Regions from separate parts of the Brevibacterium koreense genome, predicted to be linked through region 1. Evidence: riboswitches for the same ligand, from Rfam matches in the RefSeq annotation. Region 1 holds a riboswitch; the other holds the start of a gene.
What was found. A riboswitch is a leader RNA that binds a small molecule or an ion and turns the genes downstream of it on or off. The one in region 1 is predicted to bind thiamine pyrophosphate.
Positions count from the first base shown of each region.

Region 2: another riboswitch for thiamine pyrophosphate. It lies ahead of thiM (hydroxyethylthiazole kinase); the one in region 1 lies ahead of AAFP32_RS04225 (ECF transporter S component).

Region 1 covers NZ_CP158281.1:930,783-938,417, reverse strand. The annotation lists gene AAFP32_RS04260 (Ppx/GppA phosphatase family protein) at 1-26, opposite strand, end outside; gene AAFP32_RS04255 (enoyl-CoA hydratase/isomerase family protein) at 103-918, opposite strand; gene AAFP32_RS04250 (bifunctional 2-methylcitrate synthase/citrate synthase) at 945-2,066, opposite strand; gene prpB (methylisocitrate lyase) at 2,063-2,968, opposite strand; gene AAFP32_RS04240 (MmgE/PrpD family protein) at 2,968-4,464, opposite strand; gene AAFP32_RS04235 (DUF4916 domain-containing protein) at 4,668-5,207, shown strand; gene AAFP32_RS04230 (universal stress protein) at 5,324-6,232, shown strand; TPP riboswitch at 6,334-6,442, shown strand; gene AAFP32_RS04225 (ECF transporter S component) at 6,466-7,095, shown strand; gene AAFP32_RS04220 (ABC transporter ATP-binding protein) at 7,095-7,635, shown strand, end outside.
Region 2 covers NZ_CP158281.1:2,755,623-2,763,257, forward strand. The annotation lists gene thiE (thiamine phosphate synthase) at 1-50, opposite strand, end outside; gene thiM (hydroxyethylthiazole kinase) at 47-928, opposite strand; TPP riboswitch at 916-1,019, opposite strand; gene AAFP32_RS12620 (sugar ABC transporter permease) at 1,286-2,497, opposite strand; gene AAFP32_RS12625 (ATP-binding cassette domain-containing protein) at 2,494-3,318, opposite strand; gene AAFP32_RS12630 (substrate-binding domain-containing protein) at 3,339-4,433, opposite strand; gene AAFP32_RS12635 (LacI family DNA-binding transcriptional regulator) at 4,553-5,575, opposite strand; gene AAFP32_RS12640 (GNAT family N-acetyltransferase) at 5,842-7,635, opposite strand, start outside.

The DNA of each region.
Region 1 (7,635 bases):
CCGATATCGAGGACTGCTAGGCGCATTCGATCAGTCTAACCACAGTACGCAGGTTTCCCGGACGACAGTTGACGGTCTGAGAAGCAATTCCCAACCCGGTGCTCACTGCGCTGACCAATCCGTGGCGGCGAAGCCGAACTCGGGCGGGCGTTTGGCGAAGAAGGCTTCCTGTCCCGCTGCTATCTCCATGCGGTAGGCGTCATCGAGCCATCGCGGTGGGTTGAAGGCGGCCGTATCAAGGGCGTGCGCCTTCTCTGTCAGTTCGCCGGCGAGGACCGCCTTCGAACCGATCTGGGACAGCCGTGAGAGTCCCACGATCTTCTCCCCCATCGTCTGTGCCGTGGCCAGCGGAGTCTCGGAGACCTCGTGGAAGAAGCCGAGCTCGCGCATCGTCTCGTACTTCACGATCGATGCCGTGACCAGCAGATACCTGGCCCAGGAGTCACCGAGAACGGTGGCCAGGCGGCGTGTAGGACCGGGCGGATAGACGAGTCCGAGCTTTGCTGCGGTGACGCCGAAGATCGAGCCCGGGGCGCCGATGCGGATGTCGCAGGCGGCCGCTATCTCGGTCCCGCCGCCCACGCAGTTTCCTGTGATGGCCGCGATGGTCGTGGTGCGGGCATTCGCCACGGCCGCCTCGGCGGTGGAATTGAGCTCCCAGAAGTCGGCCAGGGCAACGTTGAGGTCCGCGATGTCGGATCCGGCGGAGAAGTGCCCGGCCGCGCCGGTGATCACCAACGCCCCGATCGAGTCATCGGCATCGATGCCGGCGATGATGTCCGGCAGCGCCCGCCACATGGGACGGGAGATCGCGTTGCGTTTTTCGGGCCGATCGATGACGAGGGTTCCGACTCCACCTGTGACTGTGAAGTCGAAACCCTCGAGATCGACCGGACGGTATGTGCCGTCAACGGTCATGTGCGTAGCCTTTCAGCTGTGGCGCTTCAGCCCCGGTTTTCGGGAACTTCGCGCTGGTCGTGACCGTCGTAGGCGCTCAGCGGACGGATCAGAGCGTTGGACGCCTGCTGTTCCATGATGTGAGCAGTCCAGCCGGTGATGCGGGCCATGACGAAGATCGGGGTGAACTGATCGGTGTCGAAGCCCATCAGGTGGTACGCCGGACCTGAGGGGTAGTCGAGGTTCGGGTAGATGCCCTTGCGTCCGACGAAGTCGGATTCGAAGGCGTTGTAGAGATCGAGCAGATCGGTTGCGCCCTTGGCCGCGACCATGTTCTCGAAGGCCTTGCGCATGGTCGGCACGCGCGAGTCGCCGTTTTTGTAGACACGGTGTCCGAAGCCCATGATCTTGGCCTTGTTGGCCAGCGCATCGTCGATCCAGGCCGATGCCTTGTCGGCGCTGCCGACCTCTTCGAGCATCGCCATGACGGCCTCATTGGCACCGCCGTGCAGGGGGCCTTTGAGGGCGCCGATACCACCGGCGACTGCCGAGTAGAGGTCAGACGTCGTCGAGGTGATGACGCGGGCGGTGAACGTCGAGGCGTTGAACGAGTGCTCTGCGTAGAGGATCATCGAGATGTCGAAGCAGCGCACGACCTCCTCGGTGGGAACCTCGTCGAAGACCATCTTGAAGAAGTTCGCGGCGTAGTCGAGGTCCTTCGTCGGCGCAACCGGGTCGAGTCCGTGGCGGCGACGGTGGTCGATGGCCACGATCGTCGGCAGCTGCGCGTAGAGGCGCTCGGCCTTGGCCAGGTTGGCCGCTTCACCTTCGACGTCTGCTTCAGGATCGACGGCGCCGAGGTAGGACACGGCCGTCTGCACCACGTGCATCGGGTGGCAGTCCTTGGGCAGGTCGAGGATGAGCTGGACGAGCTTATCGTCGATGGTCCGCTGTGAGCGTTCGCGGGCCTTGAACTCCTCGAGCTGAGTCTTCGTCGGCAGTTCACCGTTCCAGATCAGGTAGGAGACTTCCTCGGAGCTGCACTTGGCAGCGAGTTCCTGCACGGGGTACCCGCGATAGGTGAGCGAGTTAGTTTCCTGGACTACCTTCGAAACGGCCGTGGTATCGACGACGACGCCGGCAAGGCCCTTCTTGATTTCTTCGGTCACTGGTGACCCTCCTGTGAAAAGTTGAATACGGCCGCATCAAAATCGTTGTACGCAGCGTAGTCGATCGTGTCGTACAGGTCCGCACGGGTCTGCATTCCCTCGAGCAGGTCCACCTGAGTGCCCTGGTCGCGAATGGTCTGCAGGCCCGATTTGATCGCACCCATGGCGAGACGCAGAGTTGTGACCGGATAGATCACGACTTTGACTCCGACGTTCGCCAACTGCTCGGTCGTGAACAGTTCGCTCTTTCCGAATTCTGTCATGTTCGCCAGAATCGGCACATCCACGCTGTTGGCGAACTTTTCGAATTCGCTCAAGTCCCGCATGGCTTCGGGGAAGATCAGGTCCGCCCCGGCGTCGGCGTAGGCCTTCGCGCGGTCGATCGCCGCATCAAGACCTTCGCCTGCGCGGGAGTCGGTGCGGGCGCTGATGACGAAGTTCTCGTCCCGGCGGCCCTTGACTGCGGCGGCGATGCGCTTGGACATCTCAGCCGCGGTGACAACCTCTTTGCCGTCGAGGTGGCCGCAGCGCTTCGGGTTCACCTGATCCTCCAGGTGCATTCCCGAGATTCCGGCATCTTCGAATTCCTGGATGGTGCGGGCCACGTTCATGGCCTCGCCCCAGCCGGTGTCAGCATCGATGAAGGTCGGCAGGTTCGTCACCCGGGCGATGTTGCGCCCATGATCGGCCACCTCGGTGAGCGTGGTGAGCCCGATATCGGGCAGGCCCATGGCTGCAGAGAAGGCACCGCCGGAGATGTAGACGCCCTCGAAGCCGGTCTGCTCGATGATCTGAGCGTTGATCGGGTTGATGGCACCGGGGAACTGAACGATCTGGTCACCGGCAAGAAGCTCACGGAACTTCGCGCGGCGTTCGGCCGGCGTTGCGGTTGCCCCCAACATCAGAAGATGCCCTTCGACCCGGTGTGCTCGAGTCCGTCGACGGTGAAGCTGAGTTCGGCAACACCCTTGGCATCGAGATTCTCGAGGTTCTCGGCCAGGTCGATGAAGCGAGTCTGCTCGGCACCGGAGAGAATGCCCTCGGACAGAGTCTTGAACTTCTCGATGTAGTTCGCGCGAGCGAAGGGGCGTGCGCCGAATGGATGGGCGTCGGCCACGGCGATCTCGTCGACAAGGGTCGAGCCGTCGTCGAATTCGATCTCCACGCGGCCGCCGAAGGCCTTCTCATTGGGATCGGTGGAGTGGTAGCGGCGAGTCCATTCCTTGTCTTCGGTGGTCTCGATCTTGTGCCACAGCTCAACGGTCTCCGGGCGTCCGGCACGCTCAGGAGCATAGGAGTGTTCGTGGTGCCAGCCCTGGTCCTCCATGGCCACTGCGAAGATGTACATGATCGAATGGTCGAGGGTTTCGCGGCTGGCCTTGGGATCCATCTTCTGCGGGTCGTTCGCGCCGGTGCCGATGACATTGTGCGTGTGGTGCGAGGTGTGGATGACGATGCGCTTGATCTTGCTCAGATCCTCGATCTCGCCACCGAGCTTGCGGGCGAGGTCGATGAGCGCCTGCGCCTGGTACTCCGCCGAGTGCTCCTTGGTGTAGGTGTCGAGGATCGCGCGCTTGGCCTCGCCTGCACCGGGCAGTCCGATGGTGTAGCGAGCCTCAGGGCCCGACAGGATCCAGGCGATGAAGCCGTCTTCACCTTCGTAGATCGGGTTGGGTGCACCCTCGCCGCGCATGGCACGGTCGACGGACTCGACGGCCATCTTGCCGGCGAACGCGGGGGCGTGCGCCTTCCACGACGAGATCTCGCCCTTGCGGGACTGACGGGTCGCGGTGGTCACGTGCAGGGCCTGCTGGATCGCCTGGAAGGTGATTTCCGTATCCAGCCCGAGCATGGCGCCGATGCCGGCGGCCGCGGATGGGCCGAGGTGGGCGACGTGGTCGATCTTGTGCTCGTGCAGGCACATTCCCTTGACCAGGTCGACCTGGATCTCATAGCCGGTGGCGATGCCGTTGATGAGGTCCTTGCCGCTGATGCCCTTGTGCTGGGCAACGGCGAGGACCGGCGGGATGTTGTCGCCGGGGTGTGAGTATTCGGCGGCGAGGAAAGTGTCATGGAAGTCGAGTTCACGAACGGCGACTCCGTTGGCCCAGGCGGCCCATTCCGGAGAGAAGCGCTCTCCCAGGGGCAGACCGAAGACGGTTGCACCCGGTGAGTACGGGTGAGTCTGAGCCTGCTCACGAGCGTGCAGCGGGGCCGAGCGGCGCACCGAGGCTGCGGCCACCGCGGCATTGTCGATGACGCGGTTGATCACCATTTCGGTGACCTCCGAGTCCACCGGAGTCGGGTCTGAGGCGACCTCGGCGATCTTCCAGGCGAGCTGGTCTTCGCGAGCCAGGTTCTCTGAACTCTTGTGCGTGCGGACTTCATGATCGATCATGGTTAACCCCTTCAAACGTCCTTGACCGTTCAGGTCTTCCAGTGGCTGACACAACTGTAGGCTACGTCACGTCACTGTCACGGTCTGGCCAGAATTTTATCTCGACATCAAGATACTTTACCCGACCACACCGAGTTCCCACCACCCGGGGCCCATCCAGCGGGCCACTCGAGCGCGCCGGTGAACTGTGCCACAATTGAGTCATGACGCGCACTGCTCTGGACTTCGACGAAAACTGGTTCGATGATGCCGAGTTCGCTCAGCTGAGACGGCGACTGCCCATTCCCTATGTCAATGCAATCCCCGTGCGCGTGGGCGAATCGGGAAACGTCGAGCGGATCGGCCTCCTGCTGCGCAGCCTGGACGACGGGACGCTGGGTCGAGAGGTCGTCGGCGGGCGGATCCGCTTCCATGAGAGCATCCGCTCAGCGCTGATGCGTCACGCGGAGAATGACCTCGGACCGATGGCGCTGCCGGTCATTCCGCCTGCGATCGCACCGTTCCACATCGCCGAGTACTTCCCCACCGAAGGCTCGTCTCTGCTCCATGACCCGCGCCAGCATGCGATCTCTATGTGCTTCATCCTCGAGGTCCGTGGAGAATGCACTCCCCGCGCCGATGCACTGAGCCTCGATTGGCTGACACCGGAGGAGACGCTGCGCGCCGATATCGTCAACGAGCTGTGCCACGGTCAGGAGCACATCCTCAGATATGCACTGGCCCACATGGGCTTCGCGATCTGAAGGTTCTTCTACGCTCCGTAGAATTGCTTTGGTATACTGAGTTGCACGGGGACGGTTCTCATGATCGGGGCCATCGTCCTCATCTGGGTATAGCTGGCCCCATCAGGAGGCTTGCCATGACTGCCGAGAATCTCTCCACCGACCGCACGCCGACAGGACTCGGAGTCCTTGTCGGGTATGACGGGTCCGAGCCTGCCGCTCAAGCCCTCGAATACGGGGCTGCGGAGGCGATGCGCCGAAATACTGCCCTCACCGTCGTCACTACCTACATGGTCCCGGCGATGCTCTACCCGAACATCGCATCCATGCCGAAGATCGATGAGCAGGAGGCCGCACGTCGAGGGGTTGAGAAACGACTGGCCGAGGCAACCGGAGCTCTTCGAGATCATGCTGGTCCCGTCTCCTATCGCGCCGAACTCGGCGACGCCGCCGGCGTCTTGGCAGGCCTGAGCGCACATGCACTCACAGTGGTCGTCGGAGCCAGAGGACGTGGTGGTTTCGTCGGTCGGCTCCTCGGCTCGGTGTCCACCGCCCTGCCTTCGCACGCCCACTGCCCGACGATCGTGGTCCCCAGCCATCATTCGGAATCAACAGGGACCTCGGTTGTCGTCGCGGTCGACGGCTCGCAGGCTGCGCGCCTGGCGATGTTTGCCGCCGCCGAGATGGCCAACATACGGCAAGCACCGCTCGAGATCGTCTCTGTCCTCCCCACAGGCGACGAATGGCTCTACTGGTATCCCGAACTGGAGCTGAGTGCAGAGGTCTCAGGCCGCCGGCAGAAACAGCTTGAGTCGTCTCTGAAAAATGAGGTCGCCGCCGTAACTCAGCAATTCCCCGACCTGAAGACGAGCGGGTCGGTGCCGACCGGAGATCCGACCGAAGTTCTCGTCGGGATGACAAAGTCGGCGCAGCTGACCGTCCTTGGCACCCGTGGACGTGGAGCAGTGAAAAGTGCCCTGATGGGTTCCGTGTCGCGCGGAGTCCTCCATCAGGCGGAGGGGCCGGTCATGGTCATACCGAACTGATCACAGCTGTTCTGATCGAGAATCGATTCGTGGTCGCCGACGCCCGGAACCATTGGCGAACTCTTCGCACCGGGTCCCGGTCTCAGGCTGATGTACAGTGGGTGCCACGACAGGGGAGCGCCGACTAAGGCGCTGAGAGTGCAGATGAAGCTGCAGACCCTCGAACCTGATGTGGTTAGCACCGCCGAAGGAAGTCGAGACTCTTCTACCCCTCCTTGATCTGAGGAGGCACAATGCCAAAAACGACCGCGCCGGATACCACCACCGGATTCAAGCCGAAGTATTCCCACGTCCCCGTGACGAAGCAGTGGAGGGTCGTCGACTACGTCGTCACCGCCGTGCTCGGAATCTCCGTCGGACTCATCTTCTGGGTGCTGGCCCTGAGCTGGAAGGTTCTCGAACTCGGGTTCCAAGCCTTCCCCCCATCGATCGGCCTCATTGCCGGCCTGTGGGTCCTCGCGGGACCATTGGCTGCGATCATCATCCGCAAACCCGGTGCCGCACTGCTATGCGAGATGATCGCCGCCATCGTCGAGGCCGTCCTCGGCTCGCACTTCGGCGCCACAGTTCTGCTCTCCGGGTTCATCCAGGGTCTCGGTGCCGAACTCATCTTCGCCGCCTTCGGCTATCGAAAATTCAGTCTGTGGGTCACGAGCCTGTCCGGACTGCTGGCTGCGACATTCATGTCCGTGAGCGAGAACATCATGTACAACGCCGAATGGCAGCTGGGCTTCCAAGCCGCCTATGCGGTGTGCGCCATCATCTCCGGCATCGTCATCTCCGGCATCGGAGCCTGGTTCGCCTACCGTGCGATCGCGAAGACCGGTGCGCTGAGCTCCTTCGCCTCTGGCCGCATGCGCTGATGGCTCTGCCGATCACCGCCCGCGGGTTCTCATGGCAACATGCCGATCGTGATGAACCTGCCGTCGGTCCCATCAACCTGCACATCGCCGCAGGTGAGAAGGTCCTCCTGCTCGGCCCGTCCGGGGCAGGCAAGTCCACCCTGCTCCACGCCATCGCCGGTGTCGTGCCTTCCGAGTCCGGTACGGCGACCGGTGAGCTCCTCATCGGCGACTGTCCACCCGACCCTCGCCGAGGTGAGATCGGGCTGGTCCTGCAGGATCCCGATTCGCAGGTGATCTTCTCCCGCGTCGGCGACGATGTCGCCTTCGGCATGGAGAACCTGGGTCTGCCCGCCGAGGAGATCGAGGCCCGGATCGCCTCATCGCTGGCGAGGATGGGCCTCGCCCTCCCCCAGTCACATCCCACTGCGGCACTGTCTGGCGGCCAGAAGCAGCGTCTGGCCCTCGCCGGCATCCACGCGATGAGACCTGAGATCATCGTCCTCGACGAACCGACGGCAAACATCGACCCCGACTCTGCCGGGGCCGTTCGCGATGCCA
Region 2 (7,635 bases), 1.8 Mb from region 1:
GCATCGATTCCGGCCAGGCGGGAGTTCACCTCGGGAGTCGAGGCGCTCATGACTGTGCTCCGTCGATCGGATCGGTTTCGATCGCCTCGGCGTCGATCGCACTTGATTCGACCCTGTCTGATTCGACGTGGACCCCAGCCAGATCATCACCCGTGATCGTGTGCAGCGCGTCGAGGAAGTTCACGGAGAAGCTGCCGGGTCCGCGTGCTCCCTCGGCGGCGGTCTCACCGGCGACCTTGAAGTGAGCGTGGGCTGCGACCACGGCCTCGAACCTCGCCGAGGCGGTCGTTGCGCCAACGAGGTACGCGGCGGTGACTGCGCCGAGAGAGCATCCGGCGCCGATGACAAGCGGCATAAAGGAGTGTCCCCCGCTGAGGCGGGCGACATGGTCGACCCCGTCGATATGAGCGACGATCGCGTCCTTGGGACCTGAGACGGCAACGATTGCTCCGGTGGACTTGGCCAGTTCGGCCGCGGCCGGAATCACCGCATCAACCTCGTCGGTGGAGTCCACTCCCCGACCACCCAGGCCCACTCCGGCCAGTGCCGCGATCTCGGAGGCGTTGCCACGGATGGCAGTGGGTGAAGAGTTCGCCGCGCGACGGATTCGTGTGGTCCGGAAGTCGACCGCCCCAATGCTCACCGGGTCGAGGACCCACGGCTTGGAGTCTTCATTGGCTGCGTCGATGGCGGCGTCAGCGGCAAGGAACTGCTGATTCGTGGCGGTGCCGAAGTTGACCAGCAGTCCGCTGGAGATGCGCGTGAACTGTGCGGCATCGGCCTCGTGGTCGAGCATCGCCGGGGCGGCACCGACGGCCAGGAGCACGTTGGCGCTGAATTGCTGCACAACGGTGTTCGTGATGCATTGGATGAGTGGATTGCTCGCACGCAGTCGTGCATTGGCAGAACGCAGGTCGAAGTCAACCATGACGATCCCTTCGCTAGTATGGCCCAGATCAGGTTCGATGGGTGTTCTCTCAGCCTCACGCGATCAACGTCAGGCACCCCATGTCATTGCCCACGACTGTATCAGCACGTCTGAAGTTGGGCGAAGCGGCAACGCTGAGGAGCGCGAGCGGAAACCTGAGAAGAGCAAACCGGAACCCGGGCCCACCTCGGCGCCTATATGCCAACACATCGAGCGGACCACTGATCATCGAGGGCACCAGTTGCAACTGGTACTTTCGACGCTCAGTGGTCCGCTCGATGAGCTTGCTTGGCGAGAGGGCGACCGGCGCTAACCGCGACCGGCACTAACCGTGACCCTCGCTAACCCCGACGTTCGCTAACCCCGTCCGACGTACCTTTGTCCGCGGCGGCTCAGTGCGTCGATGACGACGGCCGTGAGCAGGACGAGCGCGGTGATGATCTGCTGTGCATCGGAGTTGAAGCCGATGAGGTAGAGACCGTTGTTGATCGCACCGACGACCAGGGCACCGAGTACGGCTGCCCAGGCTGTACCGCGACCACCGAAGAGCGAGGTGCCCCCGATGACCGCTGCGGCGATCGCGTTGAGCAGGTCCTGTGTGCTCACCAGCGTCGATCCCGCGTTGGTCGTCACACCGGTCTTGATGAAGCCGAACAGGGCTGCCAGCACACCGGCGGCCATGAACACGCTGATGCGCACCCAAGTCACCCGAATGCCCGCACGTCTGGCGGCTTCGACCTTGCCGCCGACCGCGTAGATCGAGCGCCCGTACTTGGTCTTGCGCAGCACCAGATCGATGACGATCGCGATGACGATCATGAGGAAGAACGGCATCGCCAGACCGAAGTCCTGGTTGACCAGGATGAGGAACCCGAACACGACGACGGTGAGGATGGCAATGCGCACGATCACCGAGGTCCAGCTGGGACTGTCGAGTCCCTCGTTGTGACGGCGCAGCTTCGAGTAGATGATCCCCGCACCGAAGCCGATGACGGCGACTGCCCCGAATACGTAGGCCCAGATCGCCGGGAAGTAGAAGCTCGCAAAGTCGAAGGCGAAGGTGTCGGCCATCGACAGGTTCTTCTGCACGCCCAGAGTGGTCAACGTCAGCCCGGTGAACGCCAGCAACCCTGCCAAAGTGACCACGAAGGCCGGTATCCCGACCACCGCGAAGAACCAGCCCTGGATCGCGCCGACGACGAGACCCAATACCAGCATGATGACCAGTGCGATCAGAGGCGGAACCCCTTGCCTGACCACCAACACACCCAGCAGTGAGGCGGAGAGCCCACCCAATTGCGCCAGCGACAGGTCGATCTCGCCGAGGAGCAGGATCAGGTTGATGCCCAACGCCAGGATCGCGAGGAACGCGACCTGCGTGGACAGGTTGACCAGGTTGGCCGGTGAGATGAACTTGCTGTTCGCCGATTGGAAGACGATGACGATGACGATGAGCGCCAGAATCACCGGAAATGAGCCGAGCTGGCCCTCCTTGACTCGACGCACGAATGTCGCGAAGAACCCCTCGCTCGAAATGCGTTCGTCGGTGATGAACGAGTTGCGGGTCATCGGCGCTCACCCCTCCGGGTCGCTCGCTGAGTCACGACATTGTCGTTGGCTCCCGTGATCGCGGCGACCAGAACGTCCGTGCGCTCGTCACCGGGGAAGTCACCGGCATCCTTGCCCAAGCGCAGAACGTGGACGCGGTCGCACACGGCCTGCACATCGGCCATGTTGTGGCTGACCAAAAGCACTCCGAGGTCGCGTTCGCGCAGGCGCTCGATGAGGTTGAGCACCTCGGCGGTCTGTGCCACACCGAGCGCCGCCGTCGGCTCGTCCAACATCACGATCGATGGTTCGCCGAGGAGGGACCTGGCAATCGCGACCGTCTGACGTTGTCCGCCGGAGAGAGCCGCGATCGGCACCCTCACGCTGGGGATCTTGGCCGAGAGGCTGCGCAGCAGCTCCCAGGATTTGGCCTCCATGGTGACCTCGTCGAGAACACCGCCGCGGGTCTTCTCGTGGCCGAGGAACAGGTTGGCGACGACGTCGAGGTTCTCGCACAGCGAGAGGTCCTGGAAGACTGTCGCGACTCCCGCCTTCTGCGCGTCCTTCGGCGCCGCGAATTTCTGGGACCGCCCGCCCAGGATGATCTCACCTTCGTCGGCGCCGTGGACTCCGGCGATGACCTTGACCAGGGTGGATTTGCCCGCGCCGTTGTCGCCGACGAGTCCGACGACTTCGCCGCGGCCGATGGTCAGGTTGATATCGGTCAGTGCCTGGACCGCACCGAATCGTTTGTTGATCCCGCGCAGCTCGAGGACTGGTTCGGCTCCGGTCTCCGGCACCCGCGAGTTCGCGGGCGCCGGATCAGTGGGTTGAGAATTCATATGTTCCTACTCGCCGATTTCTACTTGACGCCGGCGTCTTCGCAGAGCTTCTTCACGTCTTTGGTGCAGATGTCTTCCGCCTTGATCTGATCACCGACGATGTCCTTGACGGTGTCCGTTGTGACGACCTTGGCTTCGACGAAGTCCGTCGGAGTGTCCTTGTAGGTTGTTCCAGCCTTCGGCTCCTCGCCTCCGGCCAGGGCGACGGCTGCCTTCGCAGCGAACTCCGCCTGCGGTGGGATCGACTTGTAGATCGTGGCGTACTGATCACCCCGGAGAATGTTCTGCAGACCATCGACCTCAGCATCCTGTCCGGTGACGACCGGCTTCACCTTGGCCTTCTTGGTGGCGGCGAGGACACCACCGGCAGTTCCATCATTGGCTGAGTAGATGGCGATCGGCTCTTTGTCCGCACTCTGCAGCTGGCCTTCGACCCACTGGCGGGCGTCGTCCGGGTTCCAGTCGAGGGTGTCGTGGCTTTCGGTGATGTCGACACCGGCCTTCTTCAGGGTCTCCTCGGCGCCGGCCTTGAAATCAGCGGCGTTCGGGTCCTTCGGATCACCGTTGACCATCCACACCGGTCCCGACTTCGGGTCCTTGTCCTCGGCTTTGAGTCCGTCGAGGACGGCCTGGCCCTGCAGGTTGCCGATCTTCTTGTTGTCGAACGAGGTGTAGTAGTCCGCGCCCTCGAAGAAGCGGTCATAGGCGATGACCGGGATCTTCTTGGCTTGAGCCTTCGACAGGGCCGAAGACACTGCCGAGGCATCGACCGGGTCGAGCACGATGGCGTCGACGCCTTCGGTCACTGCTGCTTCGAACTGCTGCTGCTGTTGGGTCGCGTCCTGGTTGGCGTTGCGGTATTCGACCTTCGCATCAGGGTTGGCTTCGGCGACGTACTTCTCGAAGTTCGGCTTGTCCAGCGATTCGTAGCGGGTGGTCTTGGACTCCGGGAGGAGCAGGGCGATGGTGACTTCACCGTCTCCACCCGAACCGCCACCGGATTCCTCATTGCCTTGGCCCTTCTGACTCCCACAGCCGCTGAGCGCAAGAGCGCCGATAGCAACCGAGGCGCCGAGGACGGCGAGCTTCTTCCGGTACTGCAGGTTGTGCCTCATTGTGAACCTTTCAATTTTTCTGACAACGTTGTCAGGCTGTTCAAAATAATGCGCCGATCGGGGGCCGGTGTCAACTGTTTCGGCGAAAAATTGTGATCGGAGTCTCTCTCCGAACAGCGTCACTTGTCCGGAGATTCCTCACCGCTTCCACGGGCGATCACATGGACTGGAACCCGAGCCGAACCTCGGCGAGGACCCCCTCCCGCCCCGGAACCGGGCGGATCCTGCAGACGTCGGACCGCCTCGGCGGCCATGGACTGCACATCACGGTCGATGACGGTCACGTCCAAGAGCTCCGCGGCGGGAAAATCGTCAATGCTCACCAGCGCCGGCCACTCATCGAGCCGGCGACAGGCATCGATGGCCCCCTGCGTCAGGGTCGCGGACAGGGTGATGAGCGCGCTGGGGGCGCTGCGCGATCCGAGCCAGGCGGCGACGACGTTCTTCGCGCTGGCCAGGTCGTGGGCGTCTTCGCGCATGTAAGCTCGCCATCCGACGTCCGAGCGCCCGGCGAAGGCCGATTGGATTCCGGCGAGTCTGGCGGTGGTGATGGGGCTCGTCGAGTGATCGCCGATGACGCCGAGGCTGATGTGCCCGTGGTTGAGGAGTTGAGTCGCGGCCAGTCGCCCGGCAAGCTCCTCATCACCGGCGATGAGGTCGACTCCGGGTCCTGCCGTCGACGGATCGAAGGACACGATCTGCACGTCAGCGCTTGCCGCATCAGCGTAGAACCGAGCGGCGTCCGGGTGCGATCGGATGACGCAGATGCCGGTCATGTCATTGGCCAGGCATTCGTCGAGGAAGCCGCGTTCACGGTCGGGGTCGTCGGCGGTGACCGTCACGACCGGGCGCAGTCCGATCCTGCTCAGCTCGGCCTCCAACAGGGTGAAGAGACGAGCCTGGAACGGGTCGTCCCCGTCGCTCATGACCACGCCGATGTAGGGAGATCTGCCACCGGCGCGCAGGCGCCTGGCCGTGGAATTGAGGCGGAATCCGAGCTCGGCGGCGGCGTCTTCGACCTTCTCGGCGGTCCGCGCGGCCACATGCTTTTCGCCGTTGAGCACCCGGGATGCGGTCTTGATGCTGACTCCTGCGCGCGAAGCGACCGTGGCCAGAGTCGGCCGATCGTTCTGCTTCGCCATGACCACACCTTTGAGTCGGGAATCCTACGGACCGCTTGCGGTCAGCGTGCAGGCGACCGATAGGAATGATGATAGCCGCTGGTGCTCACATGATCGCAGACCATCCGGCGATTCCGCCTTCACCCCACACCCGCGCCGAGGTGGCCGCTGGGTTCCAGCGGCCACCTCGGTAGATGCTGTGCACTTCGCAATCGGGCGGTGCACGGTGCGATCGGGCGATGAGCTGCGCGATCGGTCGGTGGGGTCAGCGCGATCGGTCGATCAGATCAACGCGCCACGGGGTTCCTCATCGTTCCGGCGTAGAGCAGCGATTCGGCCTGGTTGCCGATGTCGACCATCTGCACGGTGTTGCGCAGCTGCAGCCGGTTGAGGCAGGAATGGGCGAAACGTTCTGCCCGCAGATCCACGTCGCCTGCGAGCCCACGGGCGAGTTCGGGATGCTCGGTTTCGTAACGATCGAGCACCTCGGCGACCAGGGCCCAGAATTTCTGTGCACCCAGCACACCATCGGAATCGAGGATCCCGCCGAGGTGGCGCAGCACCCCGTCGAACATGTCCGTGAACACAGACAGGGCCTTCTCGTCACCGGGAACCAACGCCCGGATCCGCTCGACATCGTCAGGCAGTTCACGGTGACCGAGGACGGCGACTTCTTCGCCGATGTCCTTCATGAAGGCACCGGTCACGACGTGGTTATCCAGGATGAGGATGAGGTTCTCACCGTGCGGCATGAACACGAGATCGTGGGCCAACAATGCGTGGACGAGCGGTTGCAGATAGGCCCGCAGATAGGAGCGCACCCAGTCCTCAGGACTGAGACCCGAGGCGCGGATGAGTTCGCTGGCGAAGGCGACTCCCCTATGATCGCGGTGCAGCAGTGCCGCCATGGTGACGGCCTTCTGACCAGGTTCGATGACGCCCAGCGGGTTCTCGCGCCAGAGTGCGGCGAGCATCTTCCGGTGCGGATTCGTTTCCTGGGTGCGGTGGTAGACGTCTCCCGTGTAGCCCAACGCGGTGCGTTCCCGCAGGACTCGGAATCCGGCATCCCCGAAGGCGGGATCGGTTCCGACGAGCTCCGCGATCCAGTCGTTGATGGCCGGTGTATCGCGCATGTACTTCGGGGACAGTCCGCGCAGGAAGCCCATGTTCTGCACGGCGAGCGCGACCTTCACATACGGGGCGTCTGCCCGTGAGTGATTGAAGAAGGTGCGCAGCGACTGCTGCGGCTGATGCTCGTCGAGGCCGGCACCCAAGGGCAGCAAGTCGCCGCGTGCGATGTCGGCGGCGAAGGTGATCGCGAGCCGGTGGTCGGCCTGCCACGGGTGGACCGGGAGGAGATGGAAGTCCTCCGGATTGCGGCCGGCTGACCGGATTCGCGAGTCGAAGAGTTCACGCTCCTCGGCACTCAGCGCCCACTCGCAGTGTGCGGCTTCATCGAGTCCGACGCCGACCGAGAGGTGGCTGTGCTTGCGGCTCGCTGCCACCCATTCGATCCGAGTGGTCTGACCGTTCTCCGGTGCCCATTTCCGGTAGTCGGAGAGGGAGAATCCGATGCGTCCGTTGTTCGCGATGAACCCGGGGTGGCCCTCGGTCATGGCCGCCTCGGTGGTCTGGAAGTCGGCAGTCAGGAGATCGGTGGAGTCCGGACGGTGGCCCTTGACCTCCCCGGCGAGTTTGAAGGCGCTGCTGGCCAGGGTCGACGCGAGTTCCTCGAGGTAGGTCGACATGAGGTTCTCCGGGATGCCGAGGGCATCCTGAAGCTCGACGACGAGTTCCTGCGCGTCGAGGTCCAACTGCGTGTCACCTCGGCGGCGGGTGATGCTGGCCTCGTCGATGACCCAGTGCTCGAGCGGCAGGACTCGGGCGGAGAACGTGTACGTGACAGTGTCGGCAGCGTCCTTCGAAGCAACCTCGCCGACCTTCAGCTCCCAATCATCGGACCCAGCATTCGGGCCGGTGGCGCGGACCGGGGCGATGAGTCGTTCGTGGGCGAATTCGGACAGCGCCTTGGCCACGAGGTGGCGTTGGGCGACCGCGAAGGTGTCGGGGTTGAGATGGGA